DNA from 3 places in the Guptibacillus sedimenti genome. Region 2 is predicted to be linked to each of the others. Evidence: riboswitches for the same ligand, from Rfam matches in the RefSeq annotation. Region 2 holds a riboswitch; each other region holds the start of a gene.
The links. Region 2 has a riboswitch for S-adenosylmethionine ahead of metK (methionine adenosyltransferase). Riboswitches for the same ligand answer to the same signal wherever they lie in the genome.

Region 1 (6,794 bases), 390 kb from region 2:
GTAAATACCGTACCAATTACAACGCCTAATAACGGGTTTGAACTCATGCTCACTGTGAGTTCTTGGAAAGCCTCAAGACTTCTAAGTGGCTTCATTCCTGCACTCATTAATTCAAGTCCAAAGAATAACGCACCAAAACCAAAAACAATTTGCCCTGCGTAATTAATTTTCTTGTTTTTAAAGAAGAAAATTAATAGAGAACCAATAGCAATGATTGGTAGAGCGTAATCTTTAATAGGAAAACCAATAATAAATGCTGTAACAGTTGTTCCAATGTTAGCTCCCATTACAACACCAATCGCTTGCTTGAGAGTCATAAATCCTGCATTAACAAGACCGACTGTTAAAACCGTTGTCCCTGAACTACTTTGGATGAGAATCGTAACAATGATCCCGGCTAGCACACCCATAAATGGGTTCGTCGTAAAGCGATCAAGAATGTCTCTTAATCGATCACCTGCAGATCGTTGAAGGCCATCTCCCATATACTTTAGTCCAAACAGGAAAATACCAAGACCTCCCACAAACTGAAAGATCATCTCCTGAACGTTGAGTTCCATCATTTCAACCCCTTGCACTCATGTTTTATTTTTTTCGACAATACTCAACAAAGTCCCTTGTCTATTATCTACATCGCTCCCCTCTTTGTAAAGAGTTAATATAGAATTGTAATGATATTATGATGAAATCAATTTTGTTTCAAGAAAGTTTCAGCTAGTTTATTGTTCCCATCTACTTATATAAGATAAACTGGTTTAGTGGGATTACCCTCACATACCAGAAAGGAGATTTTCAATTTGAACGTTTTTAAACAACTGTATTATAGCTTATTTTCTCCAAAAATGATGGCGCGATTCCGTTTTCAAAAACTAGGGAAGCCGATATTGTATGTGTTTCTCCTAATGCTACTTTCTTCTGTACCTATAGGGATTATTACCGCGGTTTCGTTTACCAATGCTTACGAAGACCTTAAAACACATATGGGAGATTTACCTGAATTTACTTTAGAAGATGGCACACTAAAAAGTGACCAATCTGAACCACTTATAAAAAAAGAAGATGGAAACACGTTTATTTTTGATGCTACAGATGAAATAAAGCCCGACGATGTTGATTCCTATGAATCGGCTATTGCGTTCCTAAAAGATCGAATTATCGTAATGGATAGTGGGACAAGACAAGAGTTTAATTATAGTAATTTCAGTTCAATGACTTTTACAAAACAAGATGTAAGTGAACTCACGCAAAATTTAGATAACTTGCTCCCGATCTTTATCCCACTCTTAATCTTTGTCGTCTATTTATTCCAGACTGGCCTCAAATTTATCGGAATTACCGTTCTAGCGACAATCGGTTTATTATTAAAGTCACTCGCGGGTAGAAAAGCATCTTATAAACAACTCTGGGTCCTATCGGTTTATTCCGCTACGATTCCAACCCTTTTCTTTACTATTATGGCTTTAGTAAAAACAACCGTCCCATTTGGATTTCTTCTCTATTGGTTTGTAGCCATCATGCTACTCTACTTAACCATTAAGGAAATTCCTCTTCCGAAAAAACGTGTAACGAACGAAAGACCTAATTCACCTGAGTAAAAATTTTGATTATTTTATCAAATCACTTGATTTTCGCTTTAAAGTAATGTAGATTATGTAAAAAGCGACACATTAAAATTCCATATACTTTCAATTCTTATCAAGAGAAGCAGAGGGACTGGCCCGAAGAAGCTTCAGCAACCACCGGATATTTTCTGGAAAGGTGCTAACTCCAGCAAGTTGAATTCAACTTGGAAGATAAGAAGAAGAGCAACCAAAGTCTTCTTCTTATAGAGGGCTTTTTTTTATTGCCCTTACTTAATGAAAAGGAGATTGATTATGACAAATAACCATTACAATACGCTACTTGTTCAACTAGGTAATAAATCAGATCCACAAACAGGCGCTGTAAATCCTCCTGTTTATTTTTCCACCTCCTATAGGCATGAAGGAATTGGGCAATCAACAGGGTTTGATTATTCAAGAACAAAAAACCCTACTCGCTCGATTCTAGAGTCTGCAGTAAATGAACTCGAACATGGTGACCAGGGCTTCGCATTTAGTTCCGGCATGGCCGCCATCCAATCAATTATATCTTTATTTAAAACCGGAGATCATATACTCGTTTCAGATGACCTATATGGTGGCACATATCGATTATTTGCTCACGCAGAAAAGCATTTCAACATATCATTCACCTATTTTGACAGCCAAAATATTGATAGCATCGCACCATTAATAACTCTGTCTACTAGGGCAATCTTTATCGAAAACCCTTCAAATCCCCTAATGAAGTTAACCGATGTTGAAGAGATTGTGACGATTGCCAAGACATACAATTTATTGTCAATCGTAGACAATACGTTATTCACTCCTCTTCTACAAAACCCTCTTTTACTAGGGGCTGATATTGTTATTCATAGCGCAACGAAATACCTTGGGGGTCACAATGATGTGCTTGCAGGACTTGTCATTGCCAAAGGTGAAAAGCTCTGTGCTGAGATTGAACAATATCAAAACGGTGCTGGAGCGGTTCTTTCTCCGTTCGACTCCTGGCTTCTCATTCGAGGAATGAAGACATTACCTCTTCGACTAAAGCAACATGAGGAGAATGCTCGAGCCATCGCAACATACTTAAGAAATCACGACGCAATAACTGACGTCTTCTATCCTGAAAAAGGCGGTATGCTGTCGTTTCGATTACAGTCTGAAGCATGGGTTGATCCATTTCTAAGGAATTTGAAACTGATTACCTTTGCGGAAAGTCTTGGAGGCGTTGAGAGCTTTATTACTTATCCAGCCACACAAACACACGCCGATATCCCAGAAAAGATCAGACTCGAGAAAGGTGTTTGTAATCGACTTCTCAGATTTTCAGTAGGAATTGAACAAATCAACGATTTAGTGAAAGATCTAGATCAAACGCTAGCAATTTTCAAAGAGGATGGTGTGCGACATGACGACTAATTCATATACATTTCAAACAAAACTTCTTCACAACGAACATAAATTTGATAAAAGCACAGGAGCCGTCAGTGTTCCAATTCAACAAGCATCTACCTTTCATCAATTGGATTTTGATCAGCCCGGAAAATATGATTACAGTCGCTCTGGTAACCCTACCCGTGAAGCTCTAGAAGAAACGATTGCAGACCTTGAAGGTGGCGTTAGAGGGTTTGCATTTGCTTCTGGTATGGCCGCTATCGCTACTTCTTTTATGCTCCTTTCACAAAATGACCATGTTTTGATTTCAGAAGATGTTTATGGCGGGACGTATCGGATGATCCACGATGTTCTCTGCAGATTTGGAATTAGTCATACTTTTGTCGATATGACTGATTTAAATAAAGTTGCGAACGGGATTCAATCCAATACAAAAGTGATCTACATCGAGACACCTTCTAATCCGTTACTTAAAGTGACTGATATTCAAGCCGTCGTTAAATTAGCGAAAGCGAATCATTGTTTAACGTTCGTTGATAACACCTTCATGACACCTGCCCTCCAAAGACCACTGGACTTCGGCGCGGATATCGTTCTTCATAGTGCCACAAAATTTATTGCAGGACATAGCGATGTTGTTGCAGGTCTTGCCGCAGTTAAAAATGAAAAGCTGGGCGAAAACCTTGCTTTTTTGCAAAACTCTTTCGGATCCATTTTAAGTGCTCATGATTCCTGGTTAGTTCTTCGCGGATTAAAAACATTACATTGTCGGCTCGATCAATCTTCAAGATCGGCTTTCCGGCTTGCTCATGCACTCCTTAAAGAGCCGCTTGTAGAAGAAGTTTATTATCCTGGGTTCTCTTTCCATCAGGGACATTCGACTCACCTTTACCAAGCAGCGGGTCCTGGGGCTGTTCTTTCTTTTCGACTACCTGATGAAAACGCGGTTCGATTGTTTACAAAGAACGTGCAACTTCCAGTTTACGCTGTTAGTCTTGGTGCGGTTGAATCGATTCTCTCTTATCCAGCGAGAATGTCTCATGCATCTATGTCAGCTGCCGAACGAAACAAACGCGGGATTACAGATGGCTTGTTACGCTTATCTGTGGGGCTTGAAAATGCTGATGATTTGCTTCAAGACTTTAAACAAGGTTTTGCTGCCATTACTAAACTTTACGCTCCTACAGCCGGAGGTGCTAAAGGATGAGCTTACTTGAAGATCTCGAGCACAAAATTTTGATTGGTGACGGTGCGATGGGGACCCTTCTTTATTCATACGGCATCGACCAATGTTTTGAAGCGCTGAATCTTTCACATCCGGATCAAGTATTAAATGTTCACCAAGCTTATATTCATGCCGGCTCAGATGTGATTCAAACCAATACGTACGGCGCGAACTATAGCAAGCTATCACGATATGGACTTGAAGATCTAGTAAAAGAGATCAATAAGGAAGGCGTTAAACTCGCTCGAAAGGCTGCGACAGACTCTACTTACGTTCTTGGGACAATAGGAGGAATACGAGGAATAAATACACGATCGACTCCCCTTGATGAAATTAAGCGTAGCTTTAGAGAACAGCTATATTGCCTTCTATTAGAAGGAGTCGATGGTCTTTTATTGGAAACGTATTACGATCTAGAAGAGATCATAACCGTACTTAAAATAGCTCGAAAGGAAACGGATTTGCCTTTAATTGCACAAGTTTCCATGCATGAGCCAGGCATTTTGCAAGATGGCACTTCTCTTGCTGCTGCCTTAGAACAGATTGAGAATGCCGGAGCGGATGTAATAGGCGTTAACTGCAGACTCGGCCCTTATCATATGATTCAATCATTAGAACAAGTGCCTCTCTCAGGTCGTTTTCTTTCTGCCTATCCTAACGCTAGTTTACCTGATTATGAAGAGGGACGTCTTGTTTATCCTACCGCGCCAGACTATTTCAAACAAAGCGCAGAAGCCCTACGTCAACAAGGCGTTAGACTTATTGGTGGTTGCTGCGGCACAACCCCTGAGCATATAGCTGCTGCAGCTAATGCACTAAAGGGTTTAAAACCTATTACAACGAAAGAAGTAACCGTTAACGAAAAAGAGGCTGGGATCATCGATTTTGAGGAAGAAAGGCTCCCTCACTTACATGAAATAGCAAGAAAACAGCGATCTGTTATCGTTGAGCTCGACCCTCCAAAGAAATTATCGATTGATAAATATCTTGAGGGAACAAAAGCGCTACAAGAAGTTGGCGTTGATGCGATTACGCTGGCTGATAACTCTCTTGCCTCACCGCGAATTTGCAATACCGCCATGGCTTCTACGATTAAAGCTCAGCATAATGTTCGACCACTTGTTCATGTTGCCTGTCGTGATCGGAATTTAATTGGCTTACAATCCCATTTAATGGGGCTTCATACACTTGGAATTAATCAAGTTCTTGCCGTAACAGGCGACCCTACTAAAATCGGCGATTTCCCTGGCGCTACTTCGGTTTACGACGTCTCATCATTTGACCTAATTCGTTTAATGAAACAATTTAATCAAGGACGTTCTTATTCTGGTAAATCACTTGGAATTAAAACTTCATTTTCAATAGCAGCCGCCTTTAATCCGAATGTACGCCATCTAGATCGCGCTGTCGAACGACTTGAAAAAAAACAGAAGTGTGGAGCGGATTATTTTATCAGTCAGCCCATTTACAGTGAAGAACAGTTACTAGAAGTCTATGAAGCGACGAAACATTTAACTTGTCCCATTTACATTGGGATCATGCCACTTACAAGCTACCGAAATGCTGAATTTCTCCATAATGAAGTACCGGGAATTAAACTATCCGATTCCATACGCAATCATATGTTACACGCTAAAGATTCAACGCAATCAATTGAAGCAGGGCTTGCAATTGCGAAGTCGCTAATTGATGCTGCTTTTGATTTGTTTAATGGAATTTATTTAATCACGCCCTTCTTGCGTTATGAATTAACCGTAGAATTAACGCGATACATTAACGAGAAAACTCGCCTTGAAGAAGAAAGGAAGAACCGAAATGGCCTACACCTCATTTGAAGATCTACTTACGAAAAGAATCCTTGTTCTTGATGGAGCTATGGGAACAATGATTCAACAAGCTAATCTGACAGCTACTGATTTTGGTGGTGAAGAATATGAAGGCTGTAATGAATACTTATCCTTAACTAGGCCAGAGCTTATCTCCTCTATCCATGAAGAGTACTTAGCTAGCGGAGCAGATATTATTGAGACGAACACCTTTGGAGCAACAGATCTTGTCTTAGATGAATATGATCTCGGTCATCTTGCAGAAAAGCTAAACTACACCTCTGCAAGGCTTGCAAAGGAGGCTGCTGCTAAATTAACTACGCAGAATAAACCACGTTTTGTTGCAGGCGCCATGGGACCAACTACCAAAACATTATCCGTCACGGGCGGAACGACTTTTGAATCACTTTCTAACTCATATGCCATTCAGGCTAGAGGCTTACTTAACGGAGGCGTGGATCTTCTATTAATTGAAACCAGTCAGGACATGCTTAACGTAAAAGCTGCTTATATTGGTATTTCGAAAGTATTTCAGGAATTGGGGAGGACCATTCCTTTAATGATCTCGGGGACTATTGAACCGATGGGCACAACACTCGCTGGTCAAAGTATTGAGGCATTTTATTTATCGCTTGAACATATGAATCCAGCAGTCGTTGGACTAAATTGTGCAACAGGACCAGAGTTTATGAGAGATCACCTCCGCTCCCTTTCTGATCTTGCCACAACTTCAGTAAGCTGCTATCCCAATGCGGGTCTTCCTGA
Region 2 (6,794 bases):
TTTATGTATCCGTCTCAAATCATTATCGGCACTTCTTCGCTTCGAGCTTGTCGTGCGATGGAAACGTTCTACGAGCCTATTACGTCGTCTCTTCAGTATATGGACCATACTAGCGCAGAATTAATGAGGTACGCTTATCATACGTATCAATCATTACAAGTCTCGTGTCTCACGATGATCGCTGGGGTTGCAGAAAAATACGGGGGTGACGTTGAATTAATTCAAGGCGCATTACCGAAGACACCAAAATTTAGTGAGCACTCCCTTCATCCCGGTTCTTCCTTTCTAGGTACTGACACGTTAGACGAGCTTGCTTCATTTCGTTCAATGATCAAAGCATCTTCTTCTGCAAATCAAATGTTTAAGGCACTAGATGAAATTGATCAATATCAGCCTGAACTATTGATTCAGAAACTGAAAGATTTCCTAGGAACTCTCCAGGGAGCCAAAATTGCTATTTTCACTTCATCTACAATAAAACCGATCCCAGCACTTCCACCTTATGAGTTAGTCATTAAGAAATTGAAAGAGGAAGGTGCTATTGTTCAACAGTTTGATACTGAAAAAACGAAAGATAAAAAAGGAAACGAGATGAACACGATTTACGATTCAGTGCAAGATTGCGATGCTCTTTTATTGATGAGTGAATTAGTGTCTATTAAACAACTTAACTGGGGTAAAATCATTAAAGGACTCAATCTTCCATTAGTCGTAGACGGTCACAACTTATTCCCTCTGGATGAAATGCGAATCATTGCTAACACCTATGATTTAATTTACTGTTCAATTGGTCGACCAAACATCTATAAAGGATTAGGTTCCATTTCAGTACAATCCATTCAGTAAAGACGATTTGTATAACTGTCCCTTAACGATTCCGCAACGTTTTCTTCACCGATCTTCGCATGATCTGAAAGCATTCTAGTAGCCGGTGCGAGTCCTTCTATGTTTGGCCAACGCTCCGGTTCCCAGAGATGGGATCGTTTTAATGCTTTTCCACAGTGAATGAAACATTCTTTTACTTCAACCCCAATTCCAAATAATGGCATTTTCCCCTTGTACTCAAATCGCGCAAGGAGGCTTTTATCTTTCACAATCGTCGCAACCCCATTAATGCGCAACGTTTCATCTCGTCCTGGAATCATGAAAAGCAAACCAACCATTGGGTTTTCTACTATGTTCCTCATCGAGTCCATTCGTTTGTTTCCTGGTCTTTCTGGTATTAATAGATGATAGTCATCTAACGCTTGAATGAAGCCTGGCTTATCCCCTCTTGGAGAAACATCACTACCCGTACTTGAATGGGTTGCTATCGTGATAAAAGGTGTAAAGCGAATAAACTCTCTACAATATTCATCAAGAAAAGAAATAACCTTATGTACAGCAAGCTGACTCGGATTTCCGGCCATCTCTTCAAGTTCCTGCAGCGTTGTAATTTTTTCACCAAAAATTCCCTTCATTCCTTTTCTCCCCCTACATTTTCTTCCATTTTATCACACCCTATTTACTCATATAGATTTTATATTCACTAAATGAAAACAAAAAAAAGAGACCAACGGCCTCTTTTCATCATTTACTAAATTCCAGCACCCTGTTTAAGGGATTCTGAACGATCCGTTTGTTCCCAAGGAAGTTCAATGTCCGTACGTCCAAAATGACCATACGCAGCCGTTTGCTTATAAATAGGACGGCGAAGATCAAGCATCTTAATAATGCCTGCAGGACGAAGGTCAAAGTTCTCTCTTACTAGCTCAACAAGTCGTTCCTCTGACACTTTTCCAGTCCCAAATGTATCAATTGCAATCGATACCGGTTGAGCAACACCAATCGCGTAGGCAAGCTGAACTTCACAACGATCGGCAAGACCTGCAGCGACGAGGTTCTTAGCTACATAACGAGCAGCATATGCAGCAGAACGGTCGACTTTCGTAGCATCCTTACCAGAGAATGCACCACCACCGTGACGCGCATAACCACCATAAGTATCAACAATAATTTTTCTTCCTGTTAAACCTGCATCACCTTGTGGCCCACCAATCACAAAACGGCCAGTTGGGTTAATGAAGTATTTTGTTTCATCATCAATCAATTCAGCAGGAACAACTGGCTTCACAACATGTTCCTTAATGTTACGCTGAATTTGTTCAAGTGAAATTTCAGGGTGGTGTTGCGTTGAAACAACAATCGTATCAACGCGAACCGGCTTTCCAGATTCATCATATTCAACCGTAACCTGAGTCTTTCCGTCAGGACGAAGATAAGGAAGAATTTCTTCTTTTCTTACTTCACTCAATCGACGAGCTAGCTTATGCGCAAGAGAGATTGGCAGCGGCATTAATTCAGCAGTTTCATTACATGCGTAACCAAACATAAGACCCTGATCACCTGCACCAATTGAATCAATTTCACTTTCTGACATTGTGCCTTCACGCGCTTCAAGAGCAACGTTTACACCTGCTGCTATATCAGCAGACTGCTCATCAATAGATGAAAGCACCGCACATGTTTCAGCATCAAATCCGTATTTTGCACGTGTATAACCGATTGTTTGAATCGTTTCACGAACGACTTTTGGAATATCCACATAGTGCGAAGTTGTAATTTCACCGGAAACTAATACAAGCCCAGTTGTTACTGTAGTTTCACAGGCAACGCGCGCATTTGGGTCATGCGCAAGAATATCATCCAGAATGGCATCGGAAATCTGATCTGAAATTTTATCAGGATGCCCCTCTGTTACTGACTCAGAAGTAAACAAACGACGATTACTCACTCAAGTACCTCCTTAAGGATTGGATCCTATCTAGTTATAGTGTAATGGATACGGTACTCATTTCCCTATTATCCTGTGCCGAAACGAGAGAACGAATTCAAAATCTTATCGTCTTACCTTTTTTTATAGTGTCATCAACCTCAACGACATTAAAAAAGCCCTTTCCTTCTATTTAGAGGGAAAAGGAGCTGGTATCTCATGCCTTTCGCCTCTTATCTTCCAAGACTATTGTCTTGCAGGTTAGCACCTTAATCCTGTTGTATAGGAGTTGGTTGCTGAGCTTCATCGGGCCTGTCCCTCCGCCTGCTCGGGATAAGAGTATCCATTCTCGACATATAATAACGCAGTTAAAAGAAAGTGTCAATAACGAAAAGCGGAGTGGGCCTGCCTAAATCCGCAGGATGTTGGAGCCCATGAGATTGAGACGCTTTTTGTCTCATTCGATTGGGCGAAACAGCCGAAGGATTTGGCCCGCGCAGCTAGACATGAAAAGCGGAAGTGGGCGTTTAGGGTCGACAAGCGCTGGAGCCCTACAAAAAGAACACGGTCTTTGTGTTCATTTTGTAGGGTGAAGCGATCGAGACCCTGCCCACTGCAGCTAGACACGAAAAGCGGAAGTGGGCGTTTAGGGTCGACAAGCGCTGGAGCCCTACAAAAAGAACACGGTCTTTGTGTTCATTTTGTAGGGTGAAGCGATCGAGACCCTGCCCACTGCAGCTAGACACGAAAAGCGGAGACAAGCGGTTAGAAACGGAGATATTGGAACTCCTGAACTGGAACACGCTTTTTGTGTTCCTGTGAAGTAGTGAAATATCGTAGTTTCTGCGAGTCGCAGCTAGACACGAAAAGCGGAAGTGGGCGTTCTATGGTCGACAAGCGCTTCACCCTGCCCACTGCAGCTGGATCTCACGAAAAGCGGAACCCTGACTCGAAAGAACTGAATAATTAATTCATTACCATCACAATAAAAAAGCCTTCTTATATTAAAGAAGGGACCCCTAAAACCTAACCAAATCGTTATTCGTTGTTTTTTCACTCTTTAAGCAAAAAATACATAGATTAGTATAGAATAATCACGCAAATGTGTTATACTATTTTTGAGTTAAACGAGTCAGTCAACGAAATCTTTCATAAAGGATGGGTTTAACGTATGAAAACAGCTTCCTTCTCCTCACCGTTATTGGATGCTATCTTAAATAAGAACAATCCACATGTAAATTTATCAGTTTCTGAACTGGTTGAACATTCCTTATTTAAAAACGAAGGAACACTATCTTCAACGGGCGCTCTTCGAGTTGAAACCGGAAAATACACCGGTCGTTCTCCTGGGGACAAGTTTATTGTAAACGAAGACTCCGTAAAGAACAAAGTAAATTGGGAAACAAATCAACCAATTTCCGAAAAAAGTTTTGAAAACCTTTACACGAAAGTGCTGAACTATCTTGGTGAGAAAAAGGATCTTTATGTATTTAAAGGATTTGCTGGTGCTGACCAGTCATCAAGACTACCCATCCAGGTTATTAACGAATATGCCTGGCATAACCTTTTTGCCCACCAACTTTTTATACGTCCAAATGAATCAGAGCTACAAGATCATGAAGCAGGATTTACTGTTATTTCTGCTCCTGGTTTTCAAGCTGACCCTGACGTTGACGGGACAAATTCCGAAACGTTCATTATTATTTCCTTTGAAAAGCGAACCGTTTTAATTGGCGGTACAGAATATGCTGGCGAAATCAAAAAATCAATTTTCACCGTAATGAACTACTTATTACCTGAGAACAATATTCTTTCCATGCACTGCTCTGCAAACGTTGGTAAAGAAGGCGATGTTGCTCTATTTTTCGGTTTATCTGGAACAGGTAAAACGACGCTTTCTGCTGACGCACACCGTTCACTTATAGGTGATGATGAACATGGCTGGTCCATGAACGGTGTTTTTAACATTGAAGGCGGTTGCTACGCTAAATGCATCAACTTATCGAGAGAAAAAGAGCCTGAAATCTGGGATGCCATCCGTTTTGGAACAGTTCTTGAGAACGTCATAATGGATACCGATTCACGTAAGCCTGATTACGATAACACGAGCCTAACTGAAAATACTCGAGCTGCTTATCCAATCGATGCCATTCCTAACATCGCTATTCCAAGCGTAGCGGGTCATCCTAATACGATTATCTTCTTAACCGCTGATGCCTTCGGAGTCCTTCCGCCGATCAGTAAGCTTACGAAAGAACAAGCGATGTTCCATTTTCTATCTGGCTATACAAGTAAACTAGCCGGAACCGAAAGAGGCGTAACTTCACCTGAAGCTACTTTCTCTACTTGCTTCGGCGCACCGTTCTTACCGTTACCTGCTCACCGCTATGCCGAAATGCTTGGTGAGAAAATCATGGAACATGATGTTCAAGTTTTCCTTGTGAACACAGGTTGGTCTGGTGGCGGATATGGTGTTGGAAAGCGAATGAAGCTATCCTACACTAGAGCGATGATTCAAGCTGCTTTGAACGGAGAGCTTGATCGTATAGAAACAGTAACAGATCCCATTTTCGGATTGCATATCCCTTCTCACTGTCCTGGCGTACCCGCAGATGTGTTGCAACCAAAACAAACATGGGAAAACAAAGAAAACTATGACATAAAAGCAAAAGAACTTGCTACTCAATTTGTTAAGAATTTTGATAAATTTTCAAACGTATCTGAAGAGATTAAAAAAGCTGGACCTAACGTTTAAAAACTTTCAAAAAGCACCTAAATGGTGCTTTTTGTTTTTATCACCGCTTCTTTTGGACTAACCGCCTCGAAATGAACAAATGCTAAAAAGCTCTTACCGCTAACCAACTAAAAGAAAACCTCCCCCTAGCATTATCCTTTTTTATCTGCCAAACACAAAATGTTACGAAATTCATAGGCTATAGTATCTTAAACATGAGCCTATCTCATGTGATAATGGTGGGGGCTAACTAATGAAAAAAAGTTGGGTATTTAAAAGCAGTATTTTTATAGGTGTCTTTCTTCTTATTCTTTCAGCATGTGGTACGAATAATGGAAATGATCAGGTGCGCGTAGCTGAGGTAACACGCTCTATTTTCTATGCACCACAGTATGTGGCTCTCTCCGAAGGTATATTTGAAAAGCATGGAATTGATGTCGAGTTAACCACCACTTGGGGTGGCGACAAAACAATGACCACGTTGCTTTCAAATGGAGCAGATATCGCCTTAGTCGGTTCTGAGACATCTATTTATGTTTATGCGCAAGGCACAGATGATCCCGTCATTAATTTTGCTCAGCTCACACAAACAGATGGAACATTTCTTGTATCAAGAGAAAAAGTCGATCATTTTGCATGGGAAGATTTGAAAGGAAGCACTTTTCTTGGTCAGCGTAAAGGCGGAATGCCACAAATGGCAGGGGAATTTGTTCTGAAAGAAAAAGGCATTGATCCACAAAATGACTTAAACCTTATTCAAAATATTGATTTTGCAAATATCTCAAGTGCGTTTGCATCGGGTACTGGAGATTATGTTCAACTTTTCGAACCGACCGCAAGTGTTTTTGAAGAACAAGGTGTCGGATATATCGTAGCCTCGTTCGGTAAAGAATCAGGAAAAATTCCATACACAAGCTATATGGCAAAAGACAGTTATTTAACTAAAAATGCGGATGTAGCAGAACGATTTACAGCAGCACTTTATGAAGCACAATTATGGGTAGATACCCACTCTTCTGAAGAAATCGCTAAATCAATTGAGCCATTTTTTCAGGACACTGATCTGGAGCTGATTACTACGGTCGTTGATCGTTATAAGAGTCAACATTCATTCGCTACAAATCCTACTCTTGATCAGGAAGAATGGGATAACCTACAAAATATTATGGATGAAGCTGGCGAACTTCCAAAACGTGTTGATTATAGCAAACTAGTGGATAACAGCTATGCAGAAGAAGCACAACAATAGGAGGAAATAGAATGTCTTTCCTTCAACTAAATGCCATATCACATGTTTATTTAACAGAA
Region 3 (6,794 bases), on a different contig from region 2:
TTTGGCTAGGTCTGAAAGAAATGCAATTGACTTTTCTGCATTTTCATCCCCAATTTCGTCTAGTCTCGATAAGTCATAACCAGTCGACCACAGTTCTGGTAAAACAATAATATCTGGTTTGTCATGAACAGCCTTAGTAACAAGCTCTTTCACTTTCGAGAAATTTTCTTCAGGGTTTCCAAACGCAATATCAAATTGCAACAGAGCGATTTTTTTCATTTTCTTCTCCTCCTCGCTAACAAAATAAGCTTTACATGATTGTGTATCCAAGATAACATAATTTACTAGAATTTCACGAAAATTTTAACAGGATGTGATTCTTTGAAACAATTTCAAACATCAGATGCACTTAAACGACTACCGGAACAATTTTTTGCGAAGCTTGCTGGAAAAGTAAACCGCTATGTAGAGGCGGGTTATGACATCATTAATCTTGGACAGGGAAATCCTGATCAGCCAACACCCGATCATATTATCGAGTCTTTGCAGAAGGCAGCTGAAAACCCTTCCTATCACAAATATCCGCCATTTCGAGGACAGCCTTTCTTGAAGCAGGCTGCTGCTGATTTCTATCAGCGAGAATTTGGAGTGAATCTTGATCCAGAGAAGGAAGTTGCCGTTCTTTTCGGTGGAAAAGCAGGCCTTGTCGAGGTCAGTCAATGTTTACTAAATAAAGGTGATGTGGCACTCGTTCCAGACCCAGGTTATCCTGATTATTGGTCAGGTGTCGCGATGGCTGAAGCGGATATGCAGATGATGCCGTTGCTTGAGAAAAATCATTTCTTACCTGACTATGATGCGATTCCAGAGGATTCATTAAAAAAAGCGAAAATGATGTTTTTAAATTATCCCAACAACCCAACTGCAGCTGTTGCAACGAAGCGCTTCTTTGAGGAAACAGTCAGTTTTGCAGAGACGAATGATATTTGTGTTGTGCATGATTTTGCTTACGGTGCGATCGGGTTTGATGGAGAGCGACCGATTAGCTTTTTGGAAACAGAGGGTGCTAAAGACAATGGAATTGAAATCTATACCCTTTCCAAAACATATAATATGGCGGGATGGCGTGTAGGATTTGCAGTTGGAAATCAATCTGTTGTTGAGAGCATCAATCTCCTTCAGGATCATTTTTATGTCAGTCTATTTAGTGCGGTACAAGAAGCCGCTGCTGAAGCTTTGCTTGGATCGCAGCAGTGTGTAGAAGAACTTCGCGATACGTATGAGTCGAGACGAAATGTTCTCATTCAAGGACTCCATGACATTGGTTGGAATGTCACTTCTCCTGCGGGATCGTTTTTCGCCTGGTTGAAAGTACCCGAATCTTTTACTTCAGAAAGCTTTGCAGATTTCTTGCTTGAAAACGTCCAAATTGTTGTCGCACCTGGAAACGGCTTTGGAGAATTTGGTGAGGGCTATGTACGAGTGGGGCTATTAACGTCTGAAGAGAAGCTAAGAGAAGCAGTTGAGCGAATTAAGTCTCTTAATCTCTTTTGATTCAGAAAAATTAAAAAACAGTTTGACAGAATTTCCTGTCTCTGGCATAATTCAAATCAATTACTAAAAACGAATAATTGCATACTCTTATCCAGAGAGGTGGAGGGACGAGCCCTTTGAAGCCCGGCAACCGATTTTTAAGTTTTCTTAAAGACACGGTGCTAATTCTCGCAGCAAAAGCTGGAAGATAAGAGGAAGAGCATGGTGATAAAGACCTCTTCCTCGTGAAGGGGTCTTTTTTGTGTGATGAGCGAAAATTGAAAGGTAAAGACTGAAAGGAATGAACGTGATGAGCCGTCTTATAGCTACCTATCTTGTAAATAATGATCATCAATTAGCCCAGCGTGCCGAATCAATCGCTCTCGGTTTAACCGTGGGGACATGGACGAATCTACCTTTATTAGAAAAAGAACAGTTACAAAAACATAAAGGGGAAGTCGTTCGGGTTGAGGAGAGAGAAGGTAAAGGGATTATCGTTATCTCCTATCCAGCCATTAATTTCAGTGCTGATCTACCGGCGATTTTAACAACCGTTTTCGGCAAACTTTCTCTTGATGGAGAAATTAAACTTATTGATTTAGATTTTTCAAATGAGTTGGTTCAAGCATTTCCGGGACCAGCGTATGGTATAGATGGCATCCGCAAACTTGCAAATGTGCATGATCGACCACTTGTGATGAGTATTTTTAAAGGGGTGATTGGAAAGCCATTGCATGAGTTAGAACAACAAATGCAGGCACAAGCCCTAGGGAGAGTTGATTTTGTAAAGGATGATGAAATTCTTTTTGAAAATGAGTTGTCACCTCTTGAAAAGCGTGTTCCCGCTTTAAAAAAAGTGCTCGATCAGACGTCAGAAGTGACAGGGAAACGCACACGATATGCAGTTAATTTATCCGGAAGAACGGACAAGTTGAAAGATCGAGCAAAACGCGCGATTGAATTAGGTGCTGATGCCCTTTTGTTTAATGTTTTTACATATGGTTTAGATGTCCTGCAGTCTCTCGCAGAGGATAAGGATATCTCGGTTCCGATCATGGCTCATCCTTCTTTTTCAGGGGCTATGGCTGCATCAAGCACGTATGGAATAAGTTATTCACTTTTACTTGGAAAATTGCTTCGAACCGCTGGAGCTGATTTCTCTCTTTTTCCCTCCCCTTACGGAAGCATGGCGTTAAATCGAAACGAAGCACTCGCAACAGCCCTAGCTCTGACGAAAGAGAATCAGCTGAACAAGACATTTCCAGTTCCTTCAGCAGGCATCCATCCAGGATTGGTTCCACTCTTACTTCAGGACTTTGGAAAGGATAGTGTTATTAACGCAGGAGGAGGCGTTCATGGGCATCCAGGAGGAGCCGCTTCTGGAGGAAAAGCATTCCGAGATGCGATTGAAGCCGTTCTAACAAATCAAACTCTCGAAGAGGCATCGCTTAATAGTGAGGCACTTCACCAAGCACTTACAAAGTGGGGGAGCACAGAGGTGGTTCGATGAAAAAGCCGGTTATATTTTGTGATTTTGATGGCACGATTACAAATAGCGATAATATCGTTTCCTTAATGAAACGTTTTGCTCCGAAAGAATGGGAGCAAATAAAAGATAATATTTTAGCGCAGAACCTATCCATTCGGGAAGGTGTGGGGCAGATGTTTCATTTGATTCCTTCCAGCCGAAAGAATGATTTGCTTGATTATTTATTAGCTACAACCGAGATTAGACAGGGATTTGCTGAGTTTGTTCATTATACAAAACGAGAAGGTATCCAGCTTTACGTTGTAAGTGGAGGAATTGATTTTTTTGTCTATCCGCTTCTAAACCCATTTGAAATACCGGAAGAGAACATTTTCTGCAATGGGAGCGATTTTACGAACGAAACGATCACGATTACTTGGCCATACTCTTGTGATGATGATTGTACAAACGATTGCGGATGCTGCAAGCCAGGTATCTTAAAACAGTTTGATGGAGATACCTACCGAAAAATTGTGATCGGTGACTCTATAACGGATCTAGAGGCAGCTAAACAGGCAGACCAAGTCTTTGCAAGAGATTACTTAGCAGAGAAGTGTAAAGAACTGTCCATTCCTGCAGTTCCGTTTGAGTCGTTCGATGATATCGTTCGAAAATTGATGGAAGAAAAGGAGGGATATGATGAGCATCATTCAGAAACGTTGGAACGAACTCGCTGATATCAAAGATGAGTTAGCAGGTCGTGATTGGTTTCCGGGAACAAGCGGCAATCTCTCGATCAAAGTAAGTGAGGAGCCGCTACAGTTTCTTGTCACCGCAAGTGGTAAAGATAAAAGAAAACGAACGGAAGAAGATTTCATATTGGTCGACCGTGATGGGCAGGCAATCGAAAAAACTTCTTTAAAACCATCTGCTGAAACAATTGTTCATCAGGCCATCTATCAAAAAACAAATGCCGGATGTTGTTTGCACGTCCACACAGTGGATAACAATGTGATTTCTGAACTTTTTAGTACAGAGGGGGAGGTTACTTTTCAGGGTGTTGAATTAATAAAAGCGTTTGGGCTCTGGGGACAAAATGATCGAATAACCGTTCCGATCATTGATAACTCCAGTGACCTTTCTTTACTTGCTCAGGATGTTGTTCATGCTATCACTAGAGAAACGAAAGCTGTATTAATGAAAAATCATGGCATTACGGTATGGGGACGCGATGGTTTTGAAGCCAAAAAGTATCTCGAAGCATTTGAATTTTTATTTAGTTATCATCTTAAATTAAGAAACTTTCAATCAGTAGTAAGCGAGGGAGGAAGAAAAAATGGCGGTAATTAAAGTGAGAAATACAGGTGAAGTAATTGAGGGAAGGGATGCTGTAAGTGCATTTCTACAACAAGAGGGTGTTCTTTATGAACAGTGGCAGGTAGAAAAACTTCCTGAACAATTAAGAGGTAATTGCACTGTAACGGAAGAACAAAAAAATGAAATTTTAACTGTATTTAATGAAGAAATTCGTTCTCTAGCTGAACGCAATGGATACGGAAACTGGGATGTGGTGGCTCTTTCTGAAGAAACGCCAGACCTAGATGCCATTCTGAAGAAATTCGAACAAGTGCACGTCCATACGGAGGATGAAGTAAGAGCAATTACCGCTGGGCATGGGATTTTTGTGATTAAAGGAAGCGTCGGATATTTTGATGTTGAATTAGATCCAGGCGATGTGATCTCTGTTCCGGTGGATACACCGCACTTCTTTACATTAATGGATGATCGTCAAGTTGTAGCTGTTCGTCTATTTATTGACCCATCAGGCTGGGTTGCCCACCCTTATGAAGAGAAACAAAGTATAAACTAAAAGAAAGCGGCCGTGTGTGTTCGTCGGCCGCTTTTCTATAACCATATTTAGGTGCAAATCGTAATCAAATCTTCTAGATCTGGCCAACCAAAAGCCGATTCTAGAAGTTTTTTTCCTGCAATTTCAGTCTCTTTCTCAGCAACTTTAAATGGATGAAAGCTTTGATAAAAGTGAGCGGCTGGATTTCCGTTCAGAACCCACACAAGCATCGATTGGTATGATTCCTTCCTGAGCTCTTTCGCAACAGAACATAATAGCTTTTTTCCTGCTCCTTTTCGCTGTGCTTCTTCAAGAAGATAAATCGCATACAGCTCTCCATCATAGTGATAAGATGTTGATCTATTTTTCCCACCGTTTGCAAACCCGATAATTTCTCCTTGATCGACGGCTACAAAAATAGTGTTGCCAGCTTGAATAAACTTTTTCCAACGGGCTTCCCGTACTTGAATATCAAGTGCATTAAGATAATCTTCTGGAATAAGCTGCTGATAGGTCGATTTCCAGCTATTCACATGAACAGTTGCTATCGCTAGAGCGTCATCTACTGTCGCATTTCTAATTTTCATGGGAGCTCTCCTCATTACCTATGATTTCTTACTCCACTCACTTCTAGAAAAAGGGAATGAATCCTGCCAGTCGAATACATGAAGTAGCCATACATTATGGAAGGACTGAGTAATATGAAAAAAATGAAGCTAAAAATAGAAGGTCTCGACGTCTGCATTTATGAATGGGGAAGTCAGCGTAACCCCACCGTTCTCTTACTTCATGGTTTGACGAACAATGCGCTTGGGTTTAACGAGATCGCTGATCGTTTGCAAGATCATTTTCATTTGTTTGCGATTGATTTACCTGGCCACGGTGACACTCAGCCTTTTAATGATGAAAAAAAATATTCCTTTCAATTTCTAACCGAATGGCTCGAAAAGGTACGTTTTGAACTAAGTAATCAGCCAGTTTATTTGATTGGCCATTCTTGGGGAGCGGCTCTAGCTCTCCACTTTAGTAGTCGGTTTTCTGAAATGGTGAATGGCATTGTGATGATTGATGGAGGTTATCTCCTTTTTGAAGAAGATCTTTCTATAACGTTAGAGGGATTCCTGAAGCAAATGTCACAGTGGATAACTGAAAGTTATTATTCAACTATAGAAGAGTATGAGAAAAAGAAGAAAGAGGAAATTGGTAGATGTAGCCATGAATTGGAGCAAATGGTTCACAGGGATATGAAGGAAGTGGGGGGTGGCGTAGCAATGAAGGTAAGCGAAAATACTGTAAGAGCGATTGGAAAATCACTCTATCTTGAGTCTTGCCGCGACGTTTTCCACCAGGTACATGTGCCAACATTTCTTATAAGAGCAACCCTTCCTGAGGATGGAGAAACGATAAGACGTCAGGCAGCAGCTAGAATGCAGGAGGAGCTAGGAACTCATTGTAAGGTAAGTGCTATTCCGGAAACAGGACATGTCCTACACTGGCAAAGACCTGAAGAAACGATAAAAAAGATTAAACAGTGGTTAGAAGAAAAGGGTAACGAAAAGATCTATACACAAGCCCCTGAATAAAAGGGGTTAGGTGGTATAGATCTTTGGGAAGTTTAATGTAACGATCGTTCCTATGCCTTCGTTACTTTCAATCGTAAAAGTGCCTTTATGTTTTTTAACAATCCTCTTGCAAATTGTAAGTCCAAGTCCTGTACCGTTCTTTTTCGTAGTGAAAAAAGGTGAGCCAAGTTTTTCAAGTTCTTCATCAGCGATGCCACTACCATTATCAATTACCTGAATCTGTATGTGTTCCTTTCGTTCCATAGCTTTGATAATAATTTCTCCTTCTTCACCAATTGCGTCCATTGCATTTTTAAGCAGGTTAATAAAAACCTGTTTTAGTTGGTTACTTTCACTATAAATAGGAGAGAGAGAAGAAGGATATTCCTTTTGTAAAATAATGCTTTTCATGTTAGCTTGACCGCTTAGTAATTCAATAACT

Region 1: linked by a shared signal. The riboswitch ahead of PQ578_RS07040 (methionine biosynthesis PLP-dependent protein) and the one ahead of metK (methionine adenosyltransferase) in region 2 are both predicted to bind S-adenosylmethionine.
Region 3: linked by a shared signal. The riboswitch ahead of PQ578_RS16635 (2,3-diketo-5-methylthiopentyl-1-phosphate enolase) and the one ahead of metK (methionine adenosyltransferase) in region 2 are both predicted to bind S-adenosylmethionine.

Annotation. Positions count from the first base shown of each region.
Region 1 covers NZ_JAQQWV010000001.1:1,435,667-1,442,460, reverse strand. Annotated here, with positions in the region: gene PQ578_RS07050 (Na/Pi cotransporter family protein) at 1-560, opposite strand, end outside; gene PQ578_RS07045 (DUF1189 domain-containing protein) at 798-1,595, shown strand; SAM riboswitch class I at 1,690-1,800, shown strand; gene PQ578_RS07040 (methionine biosynthesis PLP-dependent protein) at 1,875-3,002, shown strand; gene metC (cystathionine beta-lyase) at 2,992-4,185, shown strand; gene PQ578_RS07030 (bifunctional homocysteine S-methyltransferase/methylenetetrahydrofolate reductase) at 4,182-6,038, shown strand; gene metH (methionine synthase) at 6,019-6,794, shown strand, end outside.
Region 2 covers NZ_JAQQWV010000001.1:1,042,046-1,048,839, reverse strand. Annotated here, with positions in the region: gene PQ578_RS05050 (nucleotide sugar dehydrogenase) at 1-846, shown strand, start outside; gene PQ578_RS05045 (MSMEG_1061 family FMN-dependent PPOX-type flavoprotein) at 840-1,460, opposite strand; gene metK (methionine adenosyltransferase) at 1,577-2,773, opposite strand; SAM riboswitch class I at 2,983-3,092, opposite strand; gene pckA (phosphoenolpyruvate carboxykinase (ATP)) at 3,924-5,507, shown strand; gene PQ578_RS05030 (ABC transporter substrate-binding protein) at 5,740-6,735, shown strand; gene PQ578_RS05025 (ABC transporter ATP-binding protein) at 6,747-6,794, shown strand, end outside.
Region 3 covers NZ_JAQQWV010000004.1:5,695-12,488, reverse strand. Annotated here, with positions in the region: gene PQ578_RS16645 (carbon-nitrogen family hydrolase) at 1-219, opposite strand, end outside; gene PQ578_RS16640 (pyridoxal phosphate-dependent aminotransferase) at 322-1,494, shown strand; SAM riboswitch class I at 1,579-1,688, shown strand; gene PQ578_RS16635 (2,3-diketo-5-methylthiopentyl-1-phosphate enolase) at 1,784-2,983, shown strand; gene PQ578_RS16630 (2-hydroxy-3-keto-5-methylthiopentenyl-1-phosphate phosphatase) at 2,980-3,678, shown strand; gene PQ578_RS16625 (methylthioribulose 1-phosphate dehydratase) at 3,641-4,291, shown strand; gene PQ578_RS16620 (acireductone dioxygenase) at 4,278-4,811, shown strand; gene PQ578_RS16615 (GNAT family N-acetyltransferase) at 4,859-5,377, opposite strand; gene PQ578_RS16610 (alpha/beta fold hydrolase) at 5,492-6,373, shown strand; gene PQ578_RS16605 (ATP-binding protein) at 6,380-6,794, opposite strand, start outside.